DNA from 3 places in the Peribacillus sp. BM1 genome. Region 3 is predicted to be linked to each of the others. Evidence: a T-box and tRNA genes for the amino acid it is inferred to sense, from the RefSeq annotation. Region 3 holds a T-box; the other regions hold tRNA genes.
What was found. The T-box of region 3 lies ahead of pheS (phenylalanine--tRNA ligase subunit alpha). A T-box ahead of a tRNA ligase gene usually reads a tRNA of that ligase, here a tRNA-Phe.
Positions count from the first base shown of each region.

Region 1: it encodes a tRNA-Phe, which carries the amino acid that the T-box ahead of pheS (phenylalanine--tRNA ligase subunit alpha) is inferred to sense. The anticodon was not compared.
Region 2: it encodes a tRNA-Phe, which carries the amino acid that the T-box ahead of pheS (phenylalanine--tRNA ligase subunit alpha) is inferred to sense. The anticodon was not compared.

Region 1 is NZ_JBWXPJ010000005.1:2,248-12,013, reverse strand. It holds gene AC1MGI_RS22450 (replication initiation protein) at 34-1,248, shown strand; gene AC1MGI_RS22445 (ParA family protein) at 1,619-2,416, shown strand; gene AC1MGI_RS22440 (hypothetical protein) at 2,400-2,684, shown strand; gene AC1MGI_RS22435 (hypothetical protein) at 3,349-3,525, shown strand; gene AC1MGI_RS22430 (hypothetical protein) at 4,017-4,841, opposite strand; tRNA gene AC1MGI_RS22425 (tRNA-Arg) at 5,568-5,641, opposite strand; tRNA gene AC1MGI_RS22420 (tRNA-Ser) at 5,652-5,742, opposite strand; tRNA gene AC1MGI_RS22415 (tRNA-Asn) at 5,755-5,829, opposite strand; tRNA gene AC1MGI_RS22410 (tRNA-Ile) at 5,848-5,924, opposite strand; tRNA gene AC1MGI_RS22405 (tRNA-Gly) at 5,931-6,004, opposite strand; tRNA gene AC1MGI_RS22400 (tRNA-Leu) at 6,024-6,105, opposite strand; tRNA gene AC1MGI_RS22395 (tRNA-Cys) at 6,113-6,183, opposite strand; tRNA gene AC1MGI_RS22390 (tRNA-Gln) at 6,188-6,259, opposite strand; tRNA gene AC1MGI_RS22385 (tRNA-Tyr) at 6,335-6,418, opposite strand; tRNA gene AC1MGI_RS22380 (tRNA-Phe) at 6,434-6,506, opposite strand; tRNA gene AC1MGI_RS22375 (tRNA-Asp) at 6,550-6,626, opposite strand; tRNA gene AC1MGI_RS22370 (tRNA-Met) at 6,630-6,703, opposite strand; tRNA gene AC1MGI_RS22365 (tRNA-Ser) at 6,737-6,829, opposite strand; tRNA gene AC1MGI_RS22360 (tRNA-Ile) at 6,840-6,916, opposite strand; tRNA gene AC1MGI_RS22355 (tRNA-Met) at 6,926-7,002, opposite strand; tRNA gene AC1MGI_RS22350 (tRNA-Ala) at 7,035-7,110, opposite strand; tRNA gene AC1MGI_RS22345 (tRNA-Pro) at 7,127-7,203, opposite strand; tRNA gene AC1MGI_RS22340 (tRNA-Arg) at 7,215-7,288, opposite strand; tRNA gene AC1MGI_RS22335 (tRNA-Leu) at 7,301-7,389, opposite strand; tRNA gene AC1MGI_RS22330 (tRNA-Gly) at 7,405-7,476, opposite strand; tRNA gene AC1MGI_RS22325 (tRNA-Leu) at 7,488-7,569, opposite strand; tRNA gene AC1MGI_RS22320 (tRNA-Lys) at 7,576-7,651, opposite strand; tRNA gene AC1MGI_RS22315 (tRNA-Thr) at 7,669-7,744, opposite strand; tRNA gene AC1MGI_RS22310 (tRNA-Val) at 7,756-7,831, opposite strand; tRNA gene AC1MGI_RS22305 (tRNA-Glu) at 7,836-7,910, opposite strand; rRNA gene rrf (5S ribosomal RNA) at 7,960-8,075, opposite strand; rRNA gene AC1MGI_RS22295 (23S ribosomal RNA) at 8,147-9,766, opposite strand, start outside.
Region 2 is NZ_CM155259.1:2,001,014-2,010,779, reverse strand. It holds gene AC1MGI_RS09745 (sigma-54 interaction domain-containing protein) at 256-1,932, opposite strand; gene AC1MGI_RS09740 (3-hydroxyacyl-CoA dehydrogenase NAD-binding domain-containing protein) at 2,013-2,270, opposite strand; gene AC1MGI_RS09735 (3-hydroxybutyrate dehydrogenase) at 2,552-3,328, shown strand; gene AC1MGI_RS09730 (helix-turn-helix domain-containing protein) at 3,510-4,055, opposite strand; gene AC1MGI_RS09725 (D-serine ammonia-lyase) at 4,207-5,568, shown strand; tRNA gene AC1MGI_RS09720 (tRNA-Leu) at 5,872-5,953, opposite strand; tRNA gene AC1MGI_RS09715 (tRNA-Cys) at 5,964-6,037, opposite strand; tRNA gene AC1MGI_RS09710 (tRNA-Gly) at 6,044-6,118, opposite strand; tRNA gene AC1MGI_RS09705 (tRNA-Gln) at 6,122-6,196, opposite strand; tRNA gene AC1MGI_RS09700 (tRNA-His) at 6,240-6,315, opposite strand; tRNA gene AC1MGI_RS09695 (tRNA-Trp) at 6,341-6,414, opposite strand; tRNA gene AC1MGI_RS09690 (tRNA-Tyr) at 6,423-6,506, opposite strand; tRNA gene AC1MGI_RS09685 (tRNA-Phe) at 6,522-6,594, opposite strand; tRNA gene AC1MGI_RS09680 (tRNA-Asp) at 6,640-6,716, opposite strand; tRNA gene AC1MGI_RS09675 (tRNA-Met) at 6,720-6,793, opposite strand; tRNA gene AC1MGI_RS09670 (tRNA-Val) at 6,825-6,900, opposite strand; tRNA gene AC1MGI_RS09665 (tRNA-Glu) at 6,911-6,985, opposite strand; tRNA gene AC1MGI_RS09660 (tRNA-Ser) at 6,999-7,090, opposite strand; tRNA gene AC1MGI_RS09655 (tRNA-Asn) at 7,094-7,168, opposite strand; rRNA gene rrf (5S ribosomal RNA) at 7,195-7,310, opposite strand; rRNA gene AC1MGI_RS09645 (23S ribosomal RNA) at 7,428-9,766, opposite strand, start outside.
Region 3 is NZ_CM155259.1:4,201,966-4,211,731, reverse strand. It holds gene AC1MGI_RS20110 (carboxymuconolactone decarboxylase family protein) at 1-584, shown strand, start outside; gene AC1MGI_RS20105 (TetR/AcrR family transcriptional regulator) at 647-1,222, shown strand; gene AC1MGI_RS20100 (DUF3934 domain-containing protein) at 1,304-1,447, opposite strand; gene AC1MGI_RS20095 (dUTP diphosphatase) at 2,186-2,683, shown strand; gene AC1MGI_RS20090 (M42 family metallopeptidase) at 2,748-3,833, shown strand; gene AC1MGI_RS20085 (hypothetical protein) at 4,023-4,172, shown strand; gene sspI (small acid-soluble spore protein SspI) at 4,202-4,414, opposite strand; gene AC1MGI_RS20075 (TrmH family RNA methyltransferase) at 4,538-5,293, shown strand; T-box leader at 5,484-5,721, shown strand; gene pheS (phenylalanine--tRNA ligase subunit alpha) at 5,774-6,814, shown strand; gene pheT (phenylalanine--tRNA ligase subunit beta) at 6,840-9,254, shown strand; gene AC1MGI_RS20060 (GNAT family N-acetyltransferase) at 9,587-9,766, shown strand, end outside.

The sequences.
Region 1 (9,766 bases), on a different replicon from region 3:
ATAATCAGATGAACCCAAAGGGGGATTTTTTTAATGTCTACATCGATTATGGAAAATCGAACCAATCAACTTGTGACTAAATCTAATATTTTAATCGAAGCAAATTATAAACTCGGTGTGGTTGAGCAAAAAATTATTCTCTGTTTGGCTAGCAATATTCATCCCGAGGACTCGGATTTTAAATCATATACATTACCGATTAAGGAGTTTAATCGATTATTAGGCTTAAATGGTACGCCTAAATATACAGAATTAAGGCAAATTACTAAGGAACTCATGCAAAAGGTGTTTGAGGTTCGCATTGATAAGAAGGTCATCCAGGTAGCCTGGTTAAGTTATGTTGCTTATAACGAATCTGAAGGTACCATAGACGTTCGATTTGATCCATTCTTACGTCCATACCTATTAGAATTAAAAAAAGAATTTACGAGCTATAAGCTTGAAAATGTTGTTAAACTCAAAAGTTCTTATGCTATTCGGATCTATGAATTGTTAAAACAATACGAAAGATTTCAAGAGAGGACGTTTTTTCTTTCAGATTTACGGAAGATGCTTGGCGCTGAAGATGTCTATCCTGCCTATGGAAACTTTAAACAACGTGTACTTTTACCGGCCCAAAAGGAACTTATGAAGAAAACGGATATTGCTTTCGAAATAGAAGTTGTGAAAAAAGGACGTAAAGTTGAAAAGGTTAAATTTCTAATAAAGTCCGCAAAACAACCTAAGATAGAAGAACTAGATATTTTTGAAAGCAATCTTGAAGAATTTAAGTTATCAAATAGTTTTTCAAAAAGCGTCAGAAAGCTAGGAAAAACATTAGGAATCCAGTTGTCCGATGAAGTGATTGAATCATGGGGGAAATATGGACAAGAAACTGTTATTGACCTATTAGAGAAAATACAAGATAGAAAAGATATCGAAAATCCTATAGGGTACATAACGAAAGTGTTACGTTCTTCAGGACCTAATGAAGGTATTGCATCATCTGAAAACATTCTTATGCATTTAATTTCAGATTTTAGAAAATCAAAAGATCCTTTACCGTATTGGTTTGTGGAAGAGAAATCAATCAGTGAAATACAGAGGTTTCTGGATGTGGAGCAAGCCAATGCTGTGCAGATTTTTGAAACGGTCAAACAAGACTTATACGAAACGCTTAATATTATGGAGCCTGAAAATACTACTTTAGAAAAAAAGGATATTGAAAAGGCGAAGATACAGATTGAAGATTGGTTAAAAGGAGTGTAGTTGCAAGCTAATTTTTAGTTTTTTGAATTTAAGAGGAAATAAAAGGAGTTGGGTATTTAAATGATACCAACCCCCCTTTTTGCCCTTATTTAAATTATATAAAATGCATTTTATTCTGTTTAAGGTATGAAAGTAATCCTATATATATTCTATCGAGTTTATCTTAAGAATATATCAATCTTAAAAACAGCTAGTTAAGGAATTATAAATACAACTTCAACACCTTAATGTCCCTGTATGAATGTTTGAAAAATACGTATACAGCCTGATATATAAAGGTTTTTATCCCCCACTTAACAAGAAGGAGTTGTTCAACTATTATCGAATAAGGAAAGTAGGCAACAACTTTTAAAGAAGGAAGGTGCGAAGATTGGCCATTACCATTACAATGGGAATCCAAAAAGGCGGATGCGGCAAATCCACTACAACGGGCATATTATCCTATTTGCTAAAAGAAGATGGCTACCGTGTACTGGCCGTGGATATGGATTCTCAAGGAAACTTGACTGAATTTTTATCTGAACAACCATCTAATGAGTTTATGGGAAAATCTATATTAGAAGCGATGCAACAAAACGACGTAGAAAAGTATATTGTTTCTATCACCGATCATTTAGATCTGCTTCCTGCCAACAACTTTTTAGCTACATTTCCTCGCTGGATTTATACCGGGAAAACTTATCAAGGCGACACTCTCCCATTTAAGGGGAACCCTAGCTTAATCCTCGATCAAATTCTTGATCAAGTTAGGGATCAATATGATTTTATCGTAATTGATACCCCACCATCACTTAGTGAACAAACCACAAATGCCTTATGCGCAAGCGAACACGTAGTTGTCATGTTTGAATGTTCAAGCTGGTGTTACTCGGCGATTCCTAATTTTATGGACTCTGTTGAAGGCGCTAGAAATTTCGGTCATAGAGATACACAAGTCGTTGGGATTTTACGCACCATGAACGATGTACGTAGAAGCGATTCAAAAGCGTTTAAAGAAATGATTGAGGAGGACTATCCTAACGAAGTCTTTCAAACAACCATTACGAGAAAAGCACCAGTGGGCAGATTAGCTCTCTATGGATTTAATAAGAACCCAGAATTAAAAAAGGCATTAGACCAATACAACCGTTTCTACAAGGAGTTGATTGAGCGTGTCCAAAGTAAATGACATAAAAAAAATGAAACGTATGCAACAAATAATCACTCCAACCCAAGCATTAGCCGAAATAGTAGGCGAAGAAGATACCAACGTTTATTTGAATAAAGAAATCAACGAAACAAGAAAGGATGAAATAAAAGTGGAAAGAAAACGCGTATCCTTTGATCTACGTACAGATCTGCATAAAGAATTAAAAATGCAAGCCCTTGTCCATGAAAAAAACATCTATATTTTGATTGAAGAGGCTTTGGAGAAGTATTTAAAGGAGATTAAGTAGAAGACATTTTGCAAATTTACTTACCATGTGGCCAGACTGAAATCTATTCAAGTAGCAAACTCTACTGCGCTGCATGGAAAGAAGAAAAGAAGGAATCAACCATTTTTCCAACGAATAAACGTTTATTTCTTCTCTTCTTCTCTTCTTCTTTTCTTCTTTAGTTGAATAGGAAGTTTTTTGAATGTATGATTTTAGGTATTTTCGTACATTCAAATTATTGGTAGCACTGGGTACTTTTGATTTCCCTCTATTATCATACATTCAACGTATGATAATAGAGGGAAATCATGAAAGAAAAGAACGTGCAGCCGTTACGAACGGCCAAAGAAATTGAAGATACGAAATGGGCGTTGCGGCTCTATAGTTCCGATCAAGCTGCGGGAAGTAATTAGAGATTATACGGCTCATATGAGCGATACAGAATACCCGTTTCCGAGCCGGAAGGGAAACAGTCCCAACTACCCCTGGTTTAGAGATGTGAGGTTGGCTGAGGTGAACTGTGTTACCAAGAGTCCCTATATAGAGTAAAAAAATACGACACCAACATGAAGAATGGAGGAACAGGCGGTTTGGCTACCATTCCACACCTGTCAAAATTCAGAAGGTTCGGGTAGCCCTAATACATAGATTGAGAAGAAGTTTAAGATAAAACTGGAGAATTATTGTGAAAAATGAATTAAAAATAATAAATCAGCAAGGTCTTCAAGGTCCTTTAAGGGGTGTTTATAACATCTTAAATCTTTATACTTACATTTGTACTCAAAAAAAGATAAAACGCCATAGAAAGCCTAATAAACAGCATGAACGACGTTTTTTTAAAAATACATTACAAAAACCATAAACAAAATTCCTATTTTTTTCGAATCCCCCCCTTTTGGAACCCTTCGAATCTATCTTCGGAACTAAAAAACACTACAAATAAATCAGCAAACAGCATCCTCTAATTCTCACATCATTCGTATTTTTTACTCGTTCTACATCTTTTATTTCTAAACCACTATATCCATATTTTTTAATCTTTTCCCCAAACTAATCTCTCCATTTATACATAAACCTACTTGCTACTTCTTCCACCCTCGGCCGGCAACAACTTTAGAGTACCAGAAGACCTCGGCTATGTTTACGTAGTATAGGCGAGGTCTTCTGGTGTTTACGAAAAAGGAGGAGCCCGGCCGAGCCCGTAAACAGACAGGGATTTACTGCAAAGTAAAACCGCAAATGAAACAGACATTGAGCTCTCTTTGAGATCTATCTTTGTTGCGGTGTGTTTTACGGTTTTTAAAGAAGATAATTTTATCTAAATTAGTTTGTTTTAAGATATTATTTCTTGTTTCAATGGCTGATTCTTTCATGGATTTCTTCTAAAGGAATAGCAAAGTAAGCCTTATCCATTAGGTTTTTAAAAGTTCCTGTGAAGAAGGCAGCTAAGGTCGTTCTGATTTTCCCTTTTTTAGAGGCTCTGATTGCTTGTTTAAAGGCAGCTATGGCCGTATATGTAATGATTTCAGGTTCTACTATGTTTTTTATCCCCTTTGTATCAAGAAAAACGCTTTTCCAAAGGTCTTCGATCGTAGCTGCATGATTAAAGAAAGGCTTAACAGCCTGGACAAATTCTTTTGAAACATAAGAAGCCGTAAAAGTAGAATCTAAATGCGTTTCCTTACGTTTTTTTATCTTTTTAGTATTGCTAGTTTCTAAAAGATTACTAGTTTCTCTTTCAAAATTATACCCTTCACCCTTACTGTCGCAAGGTTTCTCGTGATCCCCACAATACGTCAATTTTTCCTTTTTTAATACATCAATTGTATTAAAAATATAGACATTATGCCCTTTTCCACCTTTGGATTTAGCCGTATTTTCAACCGATAGAATACCTAAATCTTTCGCTTTTCTTAGCATTCTTTCAAAAGTGGAACGACTTACGCCAAACCCTTTCAGTTTTTCATTGATGGCTTTTAGTAAAGTTCCGATCTTGGCATTAGCCACACCTGCATATTTTGCTGAGAACCTAACCAAGCGTTTGAACGCGACTAGTTCTCCCTTAGTGAAATCTTTTTTATGCTCGGCTAGGAACATTTCAATGGTGTTATTAAATTTTTTTATGTTTTTAAACTTGCTAAATTCTTTAAAATTTTCGATTCTGCCTGCTACTAACATGACTTTTCTTCCTTCCCAGAAGACAAAGAAAAAGGCCTACTTTACCCTTTTACCAATCACAACTGGATTAGAAAAACGGTAAAATACACCTTTGGTAGCCTACTTTTTTAAAATTATTAAAAGTTAACGGTTGAAATTCTCTCTATAAACCCGTTATAATAGGCATATCAAATTGTTATTTTACCTGTTCCCGTCCTTGAGAAGTTGTGAAACAGGGTTAAAGTCATTTCCGTTAAAGGTTACCAGCCTTTAGCATATGGAAATGGCTTTTTTATTTGTCCATATTAAGTTTTTTATTTAATAGAATTATAAACCTACAAAACTAGCAAAGTCCAGATATTTAAGAGCTTTTCTATATAGAGACTAAAGCTAAAGGATATTAACCGCCTAAAAAGCTGCCACCCATTCTGTTGTGTATTAACTTTTAAAGATCCATCGCCAGCCTACCACTGCAAGCTTGCTTTTATCCCTGTTCATCCCTGCCCATTTGGAAGGTTCCGAACTCATTCGCAACCCTTTCGGAACTTACACAAGAAAAAAATTTTTTTAAAATAAATGATGCTGAGAAACGCATTATAAGCAATTTATTTTTTGTTTTATGTATCATTTGTTCACTAGAGTTACCTAAAGTGCCATGAGACGAATGAATTGGTTCGATACGGTCTTGTTTTGCTCGCAGACTGAATGAACAAACAAAAAAAACTAACCTTAGTTGGTTAGTCTTTACGCGCCTTAGAGGATTCGAACCTCTGACCGACGGCTTAGAAGGCCGTTGCTCTATCCTGCTGAGCTAAAGGCGCATCCTATGTGTGGCGGAGAAGGAGGGATTTGAACCCTCGCGCCGGTTACCCGACCTACACCCTTAGCAGGGGCGCCTCTTCAGCCTCTTGAGTACTTCCCCATATAAAAAAAATGGCTCCGCAGGTAGGACTCGAACCTACGACCGTTCGGTTAACAGCCGAATGCTCTACCACTGAGCTACTGCGGAACAAAAAATATAGGATTATGGTGGGCCTAAATGGACTCGAACCATCGACCTCACGCTTATCAGGCGTGCGCTCTAACCAGCTGAGCTATAGGCCCATTCTTTGGAGCGGGTGAAGAGAATCGAACTCTCATCATCAGCTTGGAAGGCTGAGGTTTTACCACTAAACTACACCCGCAAAATATGTCTCGCTTCGATACCGGTGGCCGGGGTCGAACCGGCACTCCTTACGGAACACGATTTTGAGTCGTGCGCGTCTGCCAATTCCGCCACACCGGCATGATTAAGGCAGCACCCGGATTTGAACCGGGGGTGAAGGTTTTGCAGACCTCTGCCTTACCACTTGGCTATGCTGCCATGACTGGGCTAGAAGGGTTCGAACCTTCGCATGACGGAATCAAAATCCGTTGCCTTACCGCTTGGCTATAGCCCAATAATATAAAATAAATGGGTTCACAACCTTCTTCGGAAGTTCCGAAGACCTCTATTCTATCTTTAAACTACACAATGGTGGAGGGGGGCAGATTCGAACTGCCGAACCCGAAGGAGCGGATTTACAGTCCGCCGCGTTTAGCCACTTCGCTACCCCTCCGTATTAAGCTAATGATGGCTCAGGACGGAATCGAACCGCCGACACAAGGATTTTCAGTCCTTTGCTCTACCGACTGAGCTACTGAGCCACACAATGTATATCAACAGTAGGTGACCCTACTAGAATAAAAATGGCGGTCCGGACGGGACTCGAACCCGCGACCTCCTGCGTGACAGGCAGGCATTCTAACCAACTGAACTACCGGACCAGATTGCGGGGACAGGATTTGAACCTGCGACCTTCGGGTTATGAGCCCGACGAGCTACCGAACTGCTCCACCCCGCGACGATATGAATTGTGTGATCTTTTTTTAAAAAATGGAGGAGGTAGAGGGATTCGAACCCCCGCGGGATTTGACTCCCCTGTCGGTTTTCAAGACCGATCCCTTCAGCCGGGCTTGGGTATACCTCCGAATAAATAGTGGTGGATCTTGTAGGACTCGAACCTACGACCAGACGGTTATGAGCCGTCTGCTCTAACCAGCTGAGCTAAAGATCCTTCATGATTTGGTAGCGGCAGAGGGGATCGAACCCCCGACCTCACGGGTATGAACCGTACGCTCTAGCCAGCTGAGCTACGCCGCCAAATAAATAAGCGTATACAATAATCATAATAATGGTGGAGCCTAGCGGGATCGAACCGCTGACCTCCTGCGTGCAAGGCAGGCGCTCTCCCAGCTGAGCTAAGGCCCCATAATTAAAATTGAAATGGTCGGGAAGACAGGATTCGAACCTGCGACCCCTTGGTCCCAAACCAAGTGCTCTACCAAGCTGAGCTACTTCCCGTATAGAAACAATGCGCCCGGCGGGAGTCGAACCTACAACCTTCTGATTCGTAGTCAGATGCTCTATCCAATTGAGCTACGGGCGCGTATAAATATTATGGTGCCGAGGACCGGAATCGAACCGGTACGGTAGTCACCTACCGCAGGATTTTAAGTCCTGTGCGTCTGCCAGTTCCGCCACCCCGGCACTTACGAAAAGTAGAGCGGAAGACGGGATTCGAACCCGCGACCCCAACCTTGGCAAGGTTGTATTCTACCACTGAACTACTTCCGCGTAATAATTAATGCGGGTGAAGGGACTTGAACCCCCACGCCTCGCGGCGCCAGATCCTAAGTCTGGTGCGTCTGCCAATTCCGCCACACCCGCGATAAATGGTGAGCCATGCAGGATTCGAACCTGCGACCCTCTGATTAAAAGTCAGATGCTCTACCAACTGAGCTAATGGCTCGAAAACAAAAAAAAACCTGGTGCCGGCAAGAGGACTTGAACCCCCAACCTACTGATTACAAGTCAGTTGCTCTACCAGTTGAGCTACACCGGCACTATAGGTAATGGTGGAGGATGACGGGATCGAACCGCCGACCCTCTGCTTGTAAGGCAGATGCTCTCCCAGCTGAGCTAATCCTCCAATATGGTGACCCCTACGGGATTCGAACCCGTGTTACCGCCGTGAAAGGGCGGTGTCTTAACCGCTTGACCAAGGGGCCGCATATAGTTATAGAAAGAATAATAGCCCCTAATTTAATTAGGGGCTTAGCCTGGCAACGTCCTACTCTCACAGGGGGAGACCCCCAACTACCATCGGCGCTGAAGAGCTTAACTTCCGTGTTCGGAATGGGAACGGGTGTGACCTCTTCGCCATCATTACCAGACTAAATTCAGTTAGAAGGTTTATTCCTTCAAAACTAGATAACAAACTTTAGAATCATCATTAAAATATATATTGGTTAAGTCCTCGATCGATTAGTATCAGTCAGCTCCACATGTCGCCACGCTTCCACCTCTGACCTATCAACCTGATCATCTTTCAGGGATCTTACTAGCTTACGCTATGGGAAATCTCATCTTGAGGGGGGCTTCATGCTTAGATGCTTTCAGCATTTATCCCGTCCGCACGTAGCTACCCAGCGATGCTCTTGGCAGAACAACTGGTACACCAGCGGTGCGTCCATCCCGGTCCTCTCGTACTAAGGACAGCTCCTCTCAAATTTCCTGCGCCCACGACGGATAGGGACCGAACTGTCTCACGACGTTCTGAACCCAGCTCGCGTACCGCTTTAATGGGCGAACAGCCCAACCCTTGGGACCGACTACAGCCCCAGGATGCGATGAGCCGACATCGAGGTGCCAAACCTCCCCGTCGATGTGGACTCTTGGGGGAGATAAGCCTGTTATCCCCGGGGTAGCTTTTATCCGTTGAGCGATGGCCCTTCCATGCGGAACCACCGGATCACTAAGCCCGACTTTCGTCCCTGCTCGACTTGTAGGTCTCGCAGTCAAGCTCCCTTGTGCCTTTACACTCTACGAATGATTTCCAACCATTCTGAGGGAACCTTTGGGCGCCTCCGTTACATTTTAGGAGGCGACCGCCCCAGTCAAACTGCCCGCCTGACACTGTCTCCCGCCCCGATAAGGGGCGCGGGTTAGAATTTCAATACAGCCAGGGTAGTATCCCACCGACGCCTCGACCGAAGCTAGCGCTCCGGCTTCACAGGCTCCTACCTATCCTGTACAAGCTGTACCAAAATTCAATATCAGGCTGCAGTAAAGCTCCACGGGGTCTTTCCGTCCTGTCGCGGGTAACCTGCATCTTCACAGGTACTATAATTTCACCGAGTCTCTCGTTGAGACAGTGCCCAGATCGTTACGCCTTTCGTGCGGGTCGGAACTTACCCGACAAGGAATTTCGCTACCTTAGGACCGTTATAGTTACGGCCGCCGTTTACTGGGGCTTCAATTCAAAGCTTCGCCTTGCGGCTAACCTCTCCTCTTAACCTTCCAGCACCGGGCAGGCGTCAGCCCCTATACTTCGCCTTGCGGCTTCGCAGAGACCTGTGTTTTTGCTAAACAGTCGCCTGGGCCTATTCACTGCGGCTTTTCCGGGCTATTCACCCTAAAAAGCACCCCTTCTCCCGAAGTTACGGGGTCATTTTGCCGAGTTCCTTAACGAGAGTTCTCTCGCACACCTTAGGATTCTCTCCTCGCCTACCTGTGTCGGTTTGCGGTACGGGCACCCTACATCTCACTAGAGGCTTTTCTTGGCAGCGTGGAATCAGGAACTTCGGTACTATATTTCCCTCGCCATCACAGCTCCGCCTTAATGGAAACGGGATTTTCCTCGTTTCCGGCCTAACTGCTTGGACGCGCATATCCAACAGCGCGCTTACCCTATCCTTCTGCGTCCCCCCATCGCTCAAACGATGTATAGGTGGTACAGGAATATCAACCTGTTGTCCATCGCCTACGCTTTTCAGCCTCGGCTTAGGTCCCGACTAACCCTGAGCGGACGAGCCTTCCTCAGGAAACCTTAGGCATTCGGTGGAAGGGATTCTCACCCTTCTTT
Region 2 (9,766 bases), 2.2 Mb from region 3:
AATTCTAAAACTATCCAATCACTGTTCGTTTTTATTAACAACAAGTAATAGATGGTCCAAACCATGTTCGGTTTATCTTACACATGATAGATTTCTCCTTTTTTCATGTACGGATTTTCTAACACATCTTATTTCGCAAGTAAAAAAACTGTCTCAAAGGTAAAGGTTCACAATTCCTAAATACAGTATTTACAAGTTTATTTAGCACACTGTTTGTAGAGTATTTAGAGCATACCTTTTTCAAGACAGCTTTCCCTAAGATAACAAACCATATTTCTTCATTTTTTCATACAGTGTTGTCCGGCTAACACCTAATTGTTTCGCTGTTTCAGATTTATTTCCTTGAGTCATCCCTAAACAAGCTAAAATCGTATTACGCTCCGTATCTTCCATCACTTCAACTAATGAACGAATTGAATTTATTTCTCTATGACCAGCTATTTCTTCAGGTAGATGTTCTTTCCCGATGACTGTTCCTTCATCTACGAAATTCAAGGCGCGTTCAATAATATTCTCTAACTCTCGAATATTACCAGGCCACGAATGCAAAGTAAGTAAACGCAAAGCATGCTCGCAAATTCCTTTTACCTGTTTTTTCATAATCTGTTGGTATTTATCGATAAAATGATTGACTAAAATTTCTATATCCGGTTGCCGTTCTTTCAACGATGGAATCGTAATTTCCATAACTTTTAAGCGATAATACAAATCAAGTCGAAATTCACCCTTCGCTACCATTTCTTCTAAATTACGATTCGTTGCAGCAATCACGCGCACGTCAATCGGGATACTACCAGCGGAACCTACACGTTCAATCTCTTTTTCTTGTAAAACACGTAGTAATTTCACCTGCATATGCATCGGCAGTTCACCTATTTCATCAAGAAAAATAGTACCGCCGTCTGCCGCTTCAAACTTCCCTGCTTTTCCACCTTTCTTTGCACCTGTAAAAGAACCTTCTTCATAGCCAAAAAGCTCTGATTCTAATAGCTCTGCTGGAATCGCAGCACAGTTTACCTTAACAAATACCCCCATAGCACGACGACTAGCATTATGAATGGAATGGGCAAACAACTCCTTACCTGTTCCGCTTTCACCCAATAATAATACATTTGAATCACTTTTAGCTGCCTTTCTCGCTTGGTTAATTACCTCATTAAAAGCCTCGCTTTCCCCGATTAAATGATCGAACGTATAAGAAGCCTTGTTTCTTTCACGGAAATCGCCTTTGTACTTTTTCAGCTCAACCTCAAGCAATTTAATCCGTTTAGATATAGCAGTAACCTGCCCAACATTTTTGAATAATACCTTACCGACAGCTCCCATCACTTTCCCGTTTTTCAGAATCGGCGATCGAGTCACGATCATATATCCTTCATTTATTTTTTGAAGCTCCGCTAGCTCTTGTTTCCCCGTTTTTGCGACAATATGCATACGAGTGTTTTCAATTACCTCTGTCACATGCTTACCAATCGAGCTTTCCTGATCCACACCAAGAAAATCCGCATAAGCCTGGCTCAGCATTTGAACGTACCCTTTTGGACAAACCATGACCAAACCGTCATAAGCAAATTCGATCATATCTTTAAATAGTAGCTCTTCATGATTATCTATATTAAGAAAATCATTTTTATTATTTGAAAATAAAAGAAGATAAAGCTGATATTCTTCTTTTAAGATCATAATCACTTCTTTTCGGACAATACCTTGGTTCCCATTTAACTGAATGGGTGTATTTACTCTAGGCTTAAGCTTTTTTTCGGTAATGATCGAAAGTTTGACATCTAGTTGATTTTCGGAAAAAAACTCTACTATCAGTGAATTACACATGAAGATATCACTTTCATTTTTTGTAACAAAAACGCCAAACGGTAATTTGTCCACGATCGCTTTTAAGATTTCAAATTGAATAGATTGATCATTAATGGTCATACCCATTCTCCTTATTTTCTCTTTGTTTCACTCATTATAACATAGGAAAAGGAAGGAAATACCACTAGATTCAGAGTCTCTCAGCAATCAATAAAGTCCCTTGCCCCCCAAAAATCACAAGTATACGTAATAGTAAATTGGGCGTGTTGCTTCTCCTGTTTAGTCAACACACCTTCTTCGACTAGTAATGCAAGATTATCAGAAATTATTCCTTTTGCTTTAGACAAGCATTCTACTTTAATATCATTTATGACGACAGAATACCCACTGACCACAAAAGATTGTGCAATTCTGCTCCCCTTCACACCAGAACCTATGAGTACAATCTGTTTTATCATTTCAACTTCTTCTTTCTAGTACAATATGTAGCTATAAGTAATACATGCAAAAATCATGCCAAAAATGAGAATTGAAAAAACTTCAATAATTTTCTTTAAAAATTCCGATAATTGTGATAGACTTTTCATCAAAACCCAACCCTAACATTCTAATTTTGAAAGACCTTCCCCTTCCCTTTTATTAAACAGACTAACTTCCCTTATTTTAAAATTTCCTAAGTACACATGCCAATGACCTATTTCTGCAAGTAACCATTACATTTTTATTGGAGGAATGTAAAATGGTTAATCAAAAAGTCGCCATCATCACTGGATCAGCAAGAGGAATCGGTTTCGAAATTGGTAAGTCTTTTGCAGAAAACGGTGCAAAAGTTGTATTGTCCGATCTTAATCAACAAACGGTCGAAGAATCTGCTCAAAAACTTAAGGGTAATGGTTTAGAAGTGATTGGCCTTAAAGCAGATGTGGCTAAAGAAGAAGACATTATCCAATTAATCGAACAAACAAAAAATAAATACGGTCGTGTCGATATTTTTATCAATAATGCTGGGCTCCAACATGTTTCTCCCATCGAGGAATTCCCAACTGAAACATTCGAACTCATGATCAAAATCATGTTAACGGCCCCATTTATCGCCATCAAACATGTATTGCCAATTATGAAGGCACAAGGATTTGGCAGAATTATCAATATTGCTTCCATTAACGGCCTAATTGGTTTTGCCAACAAAGCCGCCTATAACAGCGCTAAACACGGAGTCATTGGGTTAACCAAAGTCGCCGCTCTAGAAAGCGCTTCTTCAGGTATCACTGTAAATGCCCTTTGCCCCGGTTACGTAGATACACCACTTGTCCGTGGACAGCTGCAAGACCTGGCAAAAACAAGGCAAGTACCGTTAGAAAGCGTTTTGGAAGAAGTCATTTATCCACTGGTGCCTCAAAACCGTTTACTCGATGTCAGTGAAATTGCCGATTACGCTATCTTCCTCGCAAGCGAGAAAGCACGCGGCATTACCGGGCAGGCTGTTGTACTTGATGGTGGGTATACCGCACAATAAACAACCAGTGTGGATTTTTGATAAATAATGGTTAAATTTATCATACACTCTTTAATCGCGAGGGACTTGAAACATCTAATTACATTGAACATTAGTTCTGAAAATAAAAGCCTTTGGCTAACGCCAACCTAAATTCATCCCCTTCACAGGCTTGAGGAAGGGGAATTCTTTCGGTTGGTTGTTAAAACGCAGGTGGGGTAACTGAAAATAATACAATTGCCTTTTCACTAAAATTATTTTCCCATTTATGTTTCAAATTTGCTGGTATTTTCACGCTATCACCAGCTTCTAATAGATATTCTTCTTCACCCAAATACACCTTAATTTTTCCTTCCAAAATAAATGCTACTTCTTCTCCTTTATGTTCTAGAAGATTTTCGGATGAAGAAGTATTCGAAGGAACGTTCATAATCGCTGTTGTTAAATTCCCCGTAAAATTCGGCGACAATAACTCATAAGACAAATTATCAATGATCATTTTCTTACGTTTACTGGACCTAACGATTAAATCCTCCGTAATTGTCTCTTCAAGTAAAAAACTAAAAGTTGGAACATTTAGGGTTTTAGCTAAGACCTTTAAGGTTTGAATAGAAGGATTTGCCAATCCACGTTCAATTTGGCTTAGCATTGAAGGTGTAATATCAGCTAATTTTGCTAACTCTCTACTGCTCAATCCTTTAGCTTTTCTATATTTTTCAACTTTCTTACCAATATCTATATTTTCCATAATCGATACTCCTTTATAAGATGTTAAATTTAATTTAAATAAAGTTAATATTAATTAACATATAGTTAAGTGTGTGTTAAACTGTATTTAAGTTTATTTAATTATAATTTATAAAACACCTTACTACAAGATAATTAGGAGGACCAAATAAATGAAAGAGATTGAAAGCCAGGAATTACAAACATGGAAAGACCAATATCCTTTACTAAATAAGCTCATTTCGATGGATGAAGTATTTTGGATAAATCCAAATGTCGAAAAATTTCAAACGGGAATTAAAAAATCCCCCCTTACTCTAGAAGATGTAAGAGATGCAGAGGAAAGGTTGAAACGTTTTGCCCCATATATCGCCAAGGTTTTCCCTGAAACAAAAGCATCGAATGGTATCATAGAATCTCCTTTAGTAAGAATTCCTTCGATGAAACAATCCTTAGAACAGGAGTATCAACAACCTATATTAGGCGAATTATTACTAAAATGTGATAGTCACCTTCCTATATCAGGATCTATTAAAGCAAGAGGCGGGATTTATGAAATTCTCAAACATGCAGAAGAACTAGCTTTTCAACATCAATTGTTAACGATTCAAAATGATTATTCAATTTTAGATAGTGATAGGTTTCGAACTTTCTTCTCACAATATTCAATCGCAGTAGGCTCGACTGGAAATTTAGGACTTAGTATTGGCATCATCAGTGCAAAGTTAGGTTTTAATGTTTCTGTTCATATGTCAGCTGATGCAAAACAGTGGAAAAAAGACTTGCTTAGAAGCAAAAATGTCAAAGTTATTGAATATGAAGCTGATTATAGTAAAGCTGTAGAAGAAGGTCGAATCCAAGCAGATAGTGATCCAACATGTTATTTTGTGGATGATGAAAATTCTCACGACCTATTTTTAGGATATGCAGTGGCTGCATCTCGATTGAAGAAACAATTAGAAGAGCTAGAGATAACAATTGATGAAAATCATCCTTTGTTTGTTTACCTTCCATGTGGAGTAGGTGGCGGCCCTGGTGGCGTAGCTTTTGGATTGAAATTATTGTATCAAGACCATGTTCACTGTTTCTTTGCAGAACCTACCCACTCACCATGTATGTTACTCGGTTTAATGACTGGACTTCATGATAAAGTTTCTGTACAAGATGTTGGTATCGATAATGTAACAGACGCGGATGGACTTGCTGTAGGAAAGCCATCTGGGTTTGTCGGTAAAACTATGGAGCCTTTTTTAAGTGGTAATTATACGGTTAGTGATGAACAGTTGTATAAGTTGCTAAAAGAACTAGTCGATACAGAGGGGATCCACTTAGAACCTTCTGCACTAGCAGGCATGATAGGACCAAGTAAATTATGTAAAGAGGGCATCGATTATTTACAGAAGCATAGTTTAACAGAAAAGATGAGTAAGGGTACACATATTATTTGGGGGACTGGTGGAAGCATGGTTCCTGAAGAAACGATGACGCAATATTATCAAAAAGGGTTGAAATTAGCGTTAGATAAACAGAAGTAATGTAACACGGGGTAGTTTAACCCTGTGTTTTTATATTTAAAATTTCTTTTCTTATTAAACTAACCTCCCTATAGTATAAGTTCCCACACACAAACTATGCTAAACTTTAATTTAGATATTAAAATTTCTTTGAGCGTATTGTTCCACAATCTGGTCCGTTTGCGTAATAAGAAAAAATCCTACATTATCAAAGGCTTCCTGTATTAAGACACTATTTTTGCTATTTATGAAGAATCGAAAAAGAGCTCCCACAAAGTGTGAGAACTCTTTTTCGATTGCATTTTCTTTCACTCGACCATTTGATACCGGTGGCCGGGGTCGAACCGGCACTCCTTACGGAACACGATTTTGAGTCGTGCGCGTCTGCCTATTCCGCCACACCGGCAAAAACTTTATGGAGGCGGCAACCGGAATTGAACCGGTGATAAAGGTTTTGCAGACCTCTGCCTTACCGCTTGGCTATGCCGCCATCTTTTGGAGCGGAAGACGGGATTCGAACCCGCGACCCCAACCTTGGCAAGGTTGTATTCTACCACTGAACTACTTCCGCATATGGCTGGGCTAGAAGGATTCGAACCTTCGCATGACGGAATCAAAATCCGTTGCCTTACCGCTTGGCTATAGCCCATTGTTACATATATATTCAAAAATTAATTCATTATGTTTAAAAATGGGGCGACTGATGGGAATCGAACCCACGAATGCCTGAACCACAATCAGGTGCGTTAACCACTTCGCCACAACCGCCATGATGTAAGATGAATTTGTAAGTTGGCAGGGGTAGTAGGAATTGAACCCACACCGAAGGTTTTGGAGACCTTTGTTCTACCTTTAAACTATACCCCTATAATTAATGGTGGAGGGGGGCAGATTCGAACTGCCGAACCCGAAGGAGCGGATTTACAGTCCGCCGCGTTTAGCCACTTCGCTACCCCTCCATATTAAGTTACTGATGGCTCAGGACGGAATCGAACCGCCGACACAAGGATTTTCAGTCCTTTGCTCTACCGACTGAGCTACTGAGCCAGTTAATTTATATGAACAACAAGCTTGTTTAACTAGTAAATAAAATGGCGGTCCGGACGGGACTCGAACCCGCGACCTCCTGCGTGACAGGCAGGCATTCTAACCAACTGAACTACCGGACCAGATTGCGGGGACAGGATTTGAACCTGCGACCTTCGGGTTATGAGCCCGACGAGCTACCGAACTGCTCCACCCCGCGATAATAGAAATGATGAAATTTGATTAAATAATGGTGGAGGATGACGGGATCGAACCGCCGACCCTCTGCTTGTAAGGCAGATGCTCTCCCAGCTGAGCTAATCCTCCGTTATGTATATGGTGACCCCTACGGGATTCGAACCCGTGTTACCGCCGTGAAAGGGCGGTGTCTTAACCGCTTGACCAAGGGGCCACGTTATTTAGAATGGCGGAGAGCAAGGGATTTGAACCCTTGAGACAGGGTTACCCGTCTACACGATTTCCAATCGTGCTCCTTCGGCCACTCGGACAGCTCTCCATATGGCTCCGCAGGTAGGACTCGAACCTACGACCGTTCGGTTAACAGCCGAATGCTCTACCACTGAGCTACTGCGGAATAATACAATGTGGTTTTAAAAAACTGCCTGGCAACGTCCTACTCTCACAGGGGGAAACCCCCAACTACCATCGGCGCAAAAGAACTTAACTTCCGTGTTCGGAATGGGAACGGGTGTGACCTCTTTGCCATCATTACCAGACATTTTTTTCTGAAAGACATTTATTATTATATCATACTTTTAAATAAAGTCAATAATATTTTTTCATTCTTTCAAAACTAGATAATAAGAAGGTTTTTTGCTTTTTTCAAGAACAATAAGGTTAAGTCCTCGATCGATTAGTATCAGTCAGCTCCACATGTCGCCACGCTTCCACCTCTGACCTATCAACCTGATCATCTTTCAGGGATCTTACTAGCTTACGCTATGGGAAATCTCATCTTGAGGGGGGCTTCATGCTTAGATGCTTTCAGCATTTATCCCGTCCGCACGTAGCTACCCAGCGATGCTCTTGGCAGAACAACTGGTACACCAGCGGTGCGTCCATCCCGGTCCTCTCGTACTAAGGACAGCTCCTCTCAAATTTCCTGCGCCCACGACGGATAGGGACCGAACTGTCTCACGACGTTCTGAACCCAGCTCGCGTACCGCTTTAATGGGCGAACAGCCCAACCCTTGGGACCGACTACAGCCCCAGGATGCGATGAGCCGACATCGAGGTGCCAAACCTCCCCGTCGATGTGGACTCTTGGGGGAGATAAGCCTGTTATCCCCGGGGTAGCTTTTATCCGTTGAGCGATGGCCCTTCCATGCGGAACCACCGGATCACTAAGCCCGACTTTCGTCCCTGCTCGACTTGTAGGTCTCGCAGTCAAGCTCCCTTGTGCCTTTACACTCTACGAATGATTTCCAACCATTCTGAGGGAACCTTTGGGCGCCTCCGTTACATTTTAGGAGGCGACCGCCCCAGTCAAACTGCCCGCCTGACACTGTCTCCCGCCCCGATAAGGGGCGCGGGTTAGAATTTCAATACAGCCAGGGTAGTATCCCACCGACGCCTCGACCGAAGCTAGCGCTCCGGCTTCACAGGCTCCTACCTATCCTGTACAAGCTGTACCAAAATTCAATATCAGGCTGCAGTAAAGCTCCACGGGGTCTTTCCGTCCTGTCGCGGGTAACCTGCATCTTCACAGGTACTATAATTTCACCGAGTCTCTCGTTGAGACAGTGCCCAGATCGTTACGCCTTTCGTGCGGGTCGGAACTTACCCGACAAGGAATTTCGCTACCTTAGGACCGTTATAGTTACGGCCGCCGTTTACTGGGGCTTCAATTCAAAGCTTCGCCTTGCGGCTAACCTCTCCTCTTAACCTTCCAGCACCGGGCAGGCGTCAGCCCCTATACTTCGCCTTGCGGCTTCGCAGAGACCTGTGTTTTTGCTAAACAGTCGCCTGGGCCTATTCACTGCGGCTTTTCCGGGCTATTCACCCTAAAAAGCACCCCTTCTCCCGAAGTTACGGGGTCATTTTGCCGAGTTCCTTAACGAGAGTTCTCTCGCACACCTTAGGATTCTCTCCTCGCCTACCTGTGTCGGTTTGCGGTACGGGCACCCTACATCTCACTAGAGGCTTTTCTTGGCAGCGTGGAATCAGGAACTTCGGTACTATATTTCCCTCGCCATCACAGCTCCGCCTTAATGGAAACGGGATTTTCCTCGTTTCCGGCCTAACTGCTTGGACGCGCATATCCAACAGCGCGCTTACCCTATCCTTCTGCGTCCCCCCATCGCTCAAACGATGTATAGGTGGTACAGGAATATCAACCTGTTGTCCATCGCCTACGCTTTTCAGCCTCGGCTTAGGTCCCGACTAACCCTGAGCGGACGAGCCTTCCTCAGGAAACCTTAGGCATTCGGTGGAAGGGATTCTCACCCTTCTTTCGCTACTCATACCGGCATTCTCACTTCTAAGCGCTCCACCAGTCCTTCCGGTCTAGCTTCAACGCCCTTAGAACGCTCTCCTACCACGGATACCATACGGTATCCATCCACAGCTTCGGTGTTACGTTTAGCCCCGGTACATTTTCGGCGCAGAGTCACTCGACCAGTGAGCTATTACGCACTCTTTAAATGATGGCTGCTTCTGAGCCAACATCCTGGTTGTCTAAGCAACTCCACATCCTTTTCCACTTAACGTAAACTTGGGGACCTTAGCTGGTGGTCTGGGCTGTTTCCCTCTTGACTACGGATCTTATCACTCGCAGTCTGACTCCCGAGAATAAGTATTTGGCATTCGGAGTTTGACTGAATTCGGTAACCCGTTGGGGGCCCCTAGTCCAATCAGTGCTCTACCTCCAATACTCTCATCTCGAGGCTAGCCCTAAAGCTATTTCGGAGAGAACCAGCTATCTCCAGGTTCGATTGGAATTTCTCCGCTACCCACACCTCATCCCCGCACTTTTCAACGTACGTGGGTTCGGGCCTCCATTCAGTGTTACCTGAACTTCACCCTGGACATGGGTAGATCACCTGGTTTCGGGTCTACGACCTCATACTCATGCGCCCTATTCAGACTCGCTTTCGCTGCGGCTCCGTCTTATCAACTTAACCTTGCATGAAATCGTAACTCGCCGGTTCATTCTACAAAAGGCACGCTATCA
Region 3 (9,766 bases):
AATTACAGGCCTTTTCTGAATTTAACAGTACGGTCTTTCAAGAAGGTGCGCTGTCAATTAAGGAAAAGGAAATCATCGCAGTGGCGATTGCACATGTCACAGAATGCCCGTATTGTATCGATAGCCATACCAAAAAAGCCAAAGCTGTAGGTGTGACACTTGAAGAACTAGTTGAAGCTGTATTTGTCGTATCTGGTATTGAGGCTGGAGGAGCAGTAACGCATAGCACACATATCGATAATGCTCTAAGTCAAGAAGCCAGTGATTCATTATATAATCGGTCTAACCTTAAAAAGCTCGGTCAATTGCAAAAAGGAGCTCCTGAAGGTTTTAAAGCGTACTCTAAATTTAGTGCAACAGCAATGAAAGAAGGTAAGTTAAGTGCCAAATTCAAAGAAATCATTGCTGTAGCTGTTGCACATGCGACACAATGTCCATATTGTATTGATGTTCATGCTAAAAATGCGGAAAAACTTGGCGCCACTAAAGAGGAATTATCAGAAGCAGTGCTCGTTACTTCAGCTTTACTTGCAGGCGGAGCGTATGCCCATATCGCCAATTTAATTCAAAGCTATGGGGAATAAATTATTGAATTAAATAGTGAAGTACATCATCTAAGATTAAACAACGAAAAAGGTGTGAATATATGTCTAAAAAGCAAGAAATTATTACGATCGCAAGAGGGATTATTCATTCTAAAGGATACCAAGCCACTTCAATTTCTGATATTCTCAAAGCAGCTTCGATTGGCAAAGGGCAATTTTATCATTATTTTTCATCGAAATATGATCTTGGACTAGCTGTTGTAGAAGACGTAATTCAAGATCTAGATCAACAGTTGATAAATGAAATCCTTCATTCAAAGGAAAAAGCGAAGGCAAGATTAAACAAAATGCTTGATTGGAATCTTGCCTCTCATACTGAAACGAAAGGTAAATTTGGCTGTGCTGTTGGTAATTTAGCGATTGAGATGAGCGAGCACGATGAAACATTTCGAATGAAAATTAAAGAGTTTTTCGACAAGTGGGTGTCTGAGGTAGAAGCTGCATTGGCGGAAATGATCAAAGAAAATCAATTAGATTCGACAACAGATTGTAAAAAAAGTGCTCAAGCCATCGTTGCCATGATTGAAGGCGGGATACTCTTAATGAAGAATCAGCAAGATCTAGAGATTTTGAACAATGTGATGGAAATGATTCGAAAACAGTATAATCTGCTTTAAACGAAAAAAGACCATACTAGGTCTTTTTTTGTAATCGTATAGAACGTCATCTGTCAGATCAGCAGTTGCTATTCACTTTTATTATTGGTCTTTTGCTGAAACCGACTTTTTACCACCTTTACTACTATAAGGTTTGGCACTCTTGGCTTTGTTGGCACCAGCTTTCCAACGATTCCAGCCCTTCTTGTCAGTACCTCTTCCTGTTCCACCTTTAGCTTTACTCATATAATCACTCCATATTGTTGTAGCCTTTAGTTTAAAGTCATTGGCTAGTTTTGCCCACTTTTGTCCCACGCTTAATGGACAGTAAGACCCCCACATCAAGATTCTGAGCATGCAAAAGAAGATAGGTGGGGATCAAACTGCCCGTAAAGGTCCAATTGGTGAGATACAGTGAAACTTACCTTTGTGATCTTCAAAGGTTTAGTTGAACCAATCGGGTTCGTACTGTCGATTGATCGAAGCGTTAGCGAAGATCTTAGCGACAGTAGAACGGGACTAACCACCAGTGGGGGATGAGGAAAATCCCCACTGGTGGAAGTTTCACTTTATTAGTAATCAAGCATTAACTATACAATATAATGACAGATAGTTATACACTTTTTTACACAAGCTTAGAAAGTCCTTGAAGTTGTATAATGGCAGCAGAAACCTCCGTAGTTCGTAACGCTTCGCATATCTTTCGTTTTGTTTCATAATAAAAAAGGTATCTCGTTCAGGGAATATGCTATAGTAAAACCATACAAAATCTGTATGGCGTTACAACGCCACATTTGCCCCTGAAGGATCATCATGTAGCACGCGAAGCTCACCTAATTACAATGGTGGCGGTGCGGAGCTGGATTTTGGTGTACTTACTAAATATTATAAGCTAACCTATAAAGAATATTAGCTATATTAATAAGTCACGAAGCCCCGCCCCATGACCTTCAATCAAACCACTTATGAAAGTTGGAACGAATCATGAATATCACAAAACTATTTGAGATGCAAAAATCACTTGATCGGCATATACAAGAAAAGCACAATCTCCATGCAGAAGACCTAATTGATAAAAAAATCCTTGCTTTATTCGTTGAGTTGGGTGAATTAGCAAATGAAACACGTTGCTTCAAGTTTTGGAGCCTAAAGGGTCCATCGGAACAAAAACTCATTTTAGCTGAATATGTAGATGGCGTTCACTTTATCCTTTCGCTTGGCATTGGCTGTAATTTGCCGATAACGAGCGTTGACGTGAAAGTAGGGCAATCTAGTAAAGAGAATGATGTAACGGCTCAATTTCTGAACATATATGCTTCTATTCAATCATTTAGCATGGAACAATCTCAGGAAAACTATGAGACCATGTTTGCAGATTATCTCGTTCTCGGGAATATGCTTGGTTTTTCTGGAGAAGACGTGGAACAGGCGTATGTCGAGAAAAATCAAATCAATTATGATCGGCAGAAACAAGGGTATTAATGCGTGAAATGAATGGTGATGTACTATAATAAAGAATAGTGTCCATACATAAGGAGGAATAACAATGACTCATTTAGATGAAACGTTAACGATGCTAAAAAGTTTAACGGATGCAAGAGGAATTGCTGGCAATGAAGGGGAAGTCCGTCAAATCATGAAAGAATACATCGCCCCTTTTGCTGATGAAGTGACGACAGATCATCTAGGTAGCTTGATTGCGAAGAAAACAGGCCAAGAAGGTGGGCCAGAAATCATTGTAACTGGCCACTTAGATGAAGTGGGCTTCATGATCACCCAAGTCGATTCAAAAGGCTTTCTACGCTTCCAAACAGTTGGTGGCTGGTGGTCACAGGTCATGCTCGCCCAGCGTGTAACAATCGTGACAAGAAAAGGCGATGTGACTGGAGTAATAGGTTCAAAACCACCACATATTTTAAGTCCTGAAGCAAGAAAAAAACCTGTAGATATTAAAGATATGTTCATTGATATCGGCGCATCAAGCAAGGAAGAAGCAGAGGAATGGGGAGTAAGACCCGGAGATATGGTCGTGCCGTATTTCGAATTTACTGTGATGAATAATGAGAAGATGCTCCTTGCCAAAGCTTGGGATAACCGAATTGGCTGTGCGATTGCCATTGATGTCTTAAAGCAATTAAAAGAAACCGAACACCCAAATATTGTTTACGGGATTGGAGCGGTTCAAGAAGAAGTCGGCTTACGCGGTGCCAAAACATCCACGTTTAAAATTCAGCCAGACATCGGCTTTGCGGTTGATGTCGGGATTGCTGGGGACACGCCTGGAATTACGGATAAAGAAGCGCTAAGTAAAATGGGGGAAGGACCGCAAATCGTCCTTTATGATGCAAGTATGGTTTCTCATAAAGGACTTCGTGATCTTGTAACAGATACGGCTGATGAAATGAAGATTCCATATCAATATGAATCAATGCCTGGAGGCGGAACAGATGCGGGATCGATTCATGTAACGGCAAATGGTGTTCCAGCGCTTGCGATTACGATTGCGACTCGCTACATCCATTCACATGCGGCGATGCTCCACCGTGACGATTATGAAAACGCGGTTAAATTAATTGTAGAAGTCATTAAAAAGCTGGATCGCAAAACGGTTGATGCGATTACCTTTGGCTAAGATTTGATGCTGAACAAAGCAGGTGCCTTCGGGCTTCCTGTTTTTTGTTGTTTAGCGTACGACCCGAAATTGATTAATAAGTTGTCTGTCCACAATTTGAAAACGGCTGATATGTTTAAAGAATGATGTTTCGGGAATAGATAATTATAAGACACTTTCAAATTTCATCTATTTGAAGGAGGAAGAATAATGGTCAAGAAAAAAAGGACAGCGTCAACGGTTCAAAAAAACCTCGAAACGGAGATAAAAGAAGCCGGAAATGTGCAATTGGATGAGGATGATAACCCAATCATGAAAGATGAATATTTTCAGAATCGGATTAATACCGATCATTTATAAGCGAAAGAAAAGCAATAGCCAAGTAACGGCTATTGCTTTTTTAAACCAGTTTCTAAAGATTGCAGCATTTCGGTTTTCTCTTCCTCTGATGCATGTTGCCAAATGATTTCAAACAACACACCAAGTCCAGGTAGCATTTTTTCTTCCCCATTTTGAATGGCGTCGACGATCGTATCTTCTAACTGATCCTGTGTATTCCCTGCTACGTTGTGAATAATTGCATTTCTTAAATTCAAGTTCATATTGAACCCTCCCATCACCATAATTGTCCACTTCTTTAGTATGAAACAAATCAACTCAAAATATGTAGCAAAGGGCGAAATGAGTTATAATAAGATCTAGTGAAAAATGAAGGAGCGTTTACCTTGAAATATATTGAGTCCGTCAAAAATCAAAAAGTAAAGCAATGGAAGAAATTATTAACGAAAAAAGAGCGTGAACTAACAGGTACATACCTGATCGAAGGGTTTCATCTTGTTGAAGAAGCACTAAAAGAAGGCGATATTGTTCGTGAAGTGATTGTCAGCATTGAAGCTGTTATTCCTGGGAAATTTAAATTAGAAGGAACAGAAGTTACGTATGTGACAAGTGAAGTGTTGCATGCGATTTCCGATACAGAAACACCACAAGGAATTGCCGCCATCTGTGATCAAAAAAGGATCCGTTTCGAAGACCTTTCACCGAAAAAAGTGCTGTTAATCGATGCTGTGCAAGATCCAGGTAATATTGGGACGATGATTCGAACAGCTGACGCAGCAGGGATTGATGCGGTTATTCTTGGGGAAGGCTGTGTGGACGCTTATAATCCTAAAGTGATTCGCTCGACTCAAGGAAGTATTTTTCATATGCCTGTCCTCAAAGGAAACCTAACAGAAATCATCGGTGCATTGAAGGAACAGAATATTCCGGTCTATGGCACTGCCTTAGAAAAAGCAGTTTCCTATGATCAAGTAGAAAAGTCGGAAACATTTGCTCTGCTTGTAGGCAATGAAGGACAAGGTGTTGACAAAAAATTGCTAGCACAAACGACGCAAAATCTCTACATTCCGATTTTCGGGAAAAGCGAATCGTTGAACGTGGGGATCGCAGCGGGGATCTTGATGTATCACTTACGGAAATAGGGTTCCGGCACTAACTGATGAGAAGCTGGCGTGATTCAAGGTGACTGGCCGGCCGCAATTCGAGTTGAAACTCGCGATCAGAGGCAAGTCCGGCGCGCAAACTCGGATTCCGGATCGAAAAGTTGTAGAATAAATTTGAATTTGAATCTCGGGTTGTTTTATATTATAATTAAAGCTAAATTTCATAATGAAAAAGACTATGACAGAGAAGAGTAGCATCGTATCATTCATTCAGGAAGAAAATGCCTTAGACTGCAAGCATTTTTATGATTATGATGATGTGAATTCACCTCTTGAGTCGGCATCGGGATACAGATAAACCTGTTGAAAGCTGCACCGGCAAAAAGCCGTTATCTGCTATGAAGTGAGTGCTTATTTATTGGGCGCTAATAAGGGTGGTACCGCGATACATAAACCTCGTCCCTTTCTAGGGATGGGGTTTTTTTGTGTTTAATTTTAAACAATAAAGGAGGAGACATGATGCAGGAACGTTTACAAGAACTGCAAGCAGAAGCGTTGCAAAAGGTTGCCCAAGCTTCCGAATTAAAAGAATTGAATGATATTCGTGTCGCATATTTAGGAAAAAAAGGACCAATCACGGAAGTATTACGTGGAATGGGCAAGCTTTCCGCTGAAGAGCGCCCGAAAATGGGAGCGTTAGTGAATGTTGTCCGTGAAGAGATTGCCTCAAAAATTGAAGAAAAGCAAAAAGTGCTTGAAGAGGCAGCTGTCAATGCCAAACTTGCTGTTGAAAAAATTGATGTAACATTACCGGGACGTCCGGTTAATAAAGGGAATCATCATCCGTTGACGCGTGTCATTGAAGAAGTGGAAGACTTATTCATCGGAATGGGCTACACGGTTGCGGAAGGTCCGGAAGTTGAAACAGACTTCTACAACTTTGAAGCGTTGAATTTACCAAAGAGCCATCCAGCGCGTGATATGCAAGATTCTTTCTATATTACAGAAGAAACATTGATGCGAACTCATACATCTCCAGTTCAAGCAAGAACAATGGAAAAGCATAAAGGGCAAGGGCCAGTAAAAATTATCTGTCCGGGTAAAGTATATCGTCGTGATAATGATGATGCGACTCACTCGCATCAATTCATGCAAATTGAAGGACTAGTGATTGACGAAAACATCTCAATGAGTGATTTAAAAGGAACGCTTGAAGTGTTTGCGAAGCAAGTATTCGGCAAAGAACGGGAAATTCGTCTGCGTCCAAGCTTCTTCCCATTTACAGAGCCATCGGTTGAAATTGATATTTCTTGTAAAATTTGCGGCGGAAAAGGTTGCAGCGTTTGTAAAGGAACAGGCTGGATCGAAGTACTCGGTGGTGGAATCGTTCATCCAAATGTTTTGGAAATGGCAGGATTCGACTCGAAGAAATATTCTGGGTTTGCGTTCGGGATTGGTGTAGAGCGTATTGCGATGTTGAAATACGGTGTAGACGATATTCGTCACTTCTATACAAATGATGCCCGTTTCTTAACGCAATTTAATCGCCACGAATCTTAAATTATTTTAAAAGGAGGAGCTATCCATGTTTGTTTCATATAAATGGCTACAGGATTATGTCGATCTTTCTGGCGTGACAGCAACAACGCTTTCAGATAAGATTACCAAAAGCGGCATCGAGGTTGAAGGAGTAGAAAAGAAAAGTGAAGGTCTTAAAGGGGTAGTCATTGGCCACGTACTAGAACGTGAACAGCACCCAAATGCCGATAAACTAAATAAATGTTTAGTCGATGTTGGTGGTGAAAGCCCGGTTCAAATCATCTGCGGTGCGCCGAATGTTGATAAAGGACAAAAAGTGGCAGTCGCAACGGTTGGGGCTGTGCTTCCAGGCAATTTCAAAATTAAGAAAGCGAAATTACGCGGTGAAGAATCGAACGGCATGATTTGTTCACTTCAAGAGCTTGGCATTGAATCAAGATTGATTGCAAAAGATTATGCCACAGGAATTTTCGTCTTCCCGAATGATGTAGAAGTCGGTCAAGATGCGCTTAGTGTTTTAGGACTTGACGATGAAGTACTTGAATTAGGTTTGACACCGAATCGTTCGGACTGTTTGAGCATGCTTGGTGTTGCTTATGAAGTAGGTGCCATCTTAGGTCGTGAAGTAAAATGGCCGGAAATCACCAAAGAAGCAAGCGCTGAAAAAGCAACAGATTTCATTCAAGTAAAAGTGGAAGCATCTGAAGATAATCCATTATACGTTGCGAAAGTCATTAAAGATGTGAAAATTGCACCATCACCACTATGGATGCAAACACGCTTGATGGCAGCGGGCATTCGTCCACATAACAATGTCGTCGATATCACGAATTATATTCTACTTGAATACGGACAACCACTCCATGCATTTGATTATGATCGTCTAGGTTCAAAAGAATTAGTCATTCGTAAAGCGCATGCTGCTGAAAAAATTACGACATTAGATGATGTAGAACGTGAACTTGCAAGCGATCATCTTGTCATTACAAACGGAACAGAGCCAGTTGCGATTGCTGGTGTAATGGGTGGAGCGAATTCTGAGGTGCAGGACGATACAACAACAGTCATCATTGAAGCGGCTTATTTTGCTGGAACCGTTGTCCGTAAAGCATCAAAAGACCATGCGTTACGCAGTGAATCAAGCGCTCGTTTCGAAAAAGGCGTTGACCCGAATCGCGTTCGAGAAGCGGGAGAACGTGCTGCACAGTTAATCAGCCAATATGCTGGTGGCACTGTGTTAGAAGGGTCTGTTGAAGTCGATACACTGACAATCGAACCAACTGTCATTTCAATTACTCTTGAAAAAATTAATAAATTGCTCGGAACAAGCATGACGGTTTCTGAAGTCGAGTCGATCTTCACTCGTTTGCAATTCGGAGTTTCAGTAGATAATGAGACATTTACCGTAATTGTACCGACCCGTCGCGGTGATATTACGATCGAAGCCGATTTAGTTGAGGAAGCAGCTCGTATGTATGGCTATGATAATATCCCAACAACACTGCCAACTGGAACGGTTACACCAGGCCATTTGACTGATTATCAGCAAAAACGCCGCAAAGCACGCCGTACGCTTGAAGGTGCTGGGCTTTATCAAGCGATCACCTACTCATTAACAAGCAAGAATAAAGCGACTCAATATGCATTGGACGTTCGTGGGTCTGTTGCATTGGCGATGCCGATGAGTGAGGAACGTAGCCAGCTTCGTCTAAGCATTGTTCCTCAACTATTGGAAGTCGTGAAATACAATAATGCCCGTCAGCTTGATTCACTAGCTCTTTATGAAATCGGCTCTGTCTTCTTGAAACAAGATGGAGAACAACTTCCTGAAGAACGCGAACATGTAGCTGGCGCGATAACAGGTCTATGGGAATCAAACCCATGGCAAGGCGAGAAAAAATCAGTTGATTTTTACGTAGCAAAAGGCGTGCTTGAAGCATTATTCGATACACTAGGATTGACAGAGCAAATCGATTACCAGCAATCTAAAAAAGAAGGCATGCACCCGGGACGTACGGCAGAAGTCTTGCTGAATGGCGATGTAATTGGCTTCATCGGTCAAGTTCATCCAACTGTCCAAAAAGAGCTTGATTTGAAAGAAACGTATGTTTTTGAACTATCTTTCAAAGCAATGGCTGAAGCGGCTGTTGAACCGATCCAATACAGAGCAATTCCACGTTTCCCATCGATTACACGTGATATTGCTCTTGTTGTAGATGCAACAACCGTTGCGGGCGATATCCAAAAAATCATTGCAGAAGCAGGCGGAAAACTTCTTAAAGAAGTAAGTGTCTTTGATTTATATGAAGGCGAACGCATGGAACCAGGTAAGAAATCTCTTGCGTACTCGTTGAAATATTTCGACCCAGAGCGCACGCTAACTGACGAAGATGTGACGAAAGCACATGAAAAAGTATTAGCAGCGGTGAAAGAAAAAGCTGGCGCTGAATTAAGAGGATAATTGTAAACAAAGCAGCCTTCCGAATGAAGGCTGCTTTGTTGTTTTAAGGAAGGAGTTGTGTGTAACTAATTACCCAAAGTTGATTAGTAAAAGTAGCAAAGTAGTGAGTAAAAGTAAATGTGGATTATGAATATAGTTCGATGATGTATAATCAAGTTTGATTAAAAATCTGTATTAATTTCCACTTTTTTTGTTCTGGTCGATGTTGTAAAACTCAAGTATGTTACTCCGCAAAAGGGCATTTAATTGAGTAACGCTCACTGAACTAAATAACATAATCTCCTTTAGGAGAAGTATGTTAAAATTCATAATAAACCAATTGGAGGTATATTATGTTTGTACATAAAATTGATGAGGACTTATCTTTAAAACTAATGGATATAAGAGATGGGGAAAAGGTCTTTGAATTAACAAATAATTCAAGAGAATATCTTAGAGAATGGCTTCCTTGGCTAAATACTACAACAAAACTTGAAGAAACAATAGAGTTTATCAAAATAACTTTAAAGGGT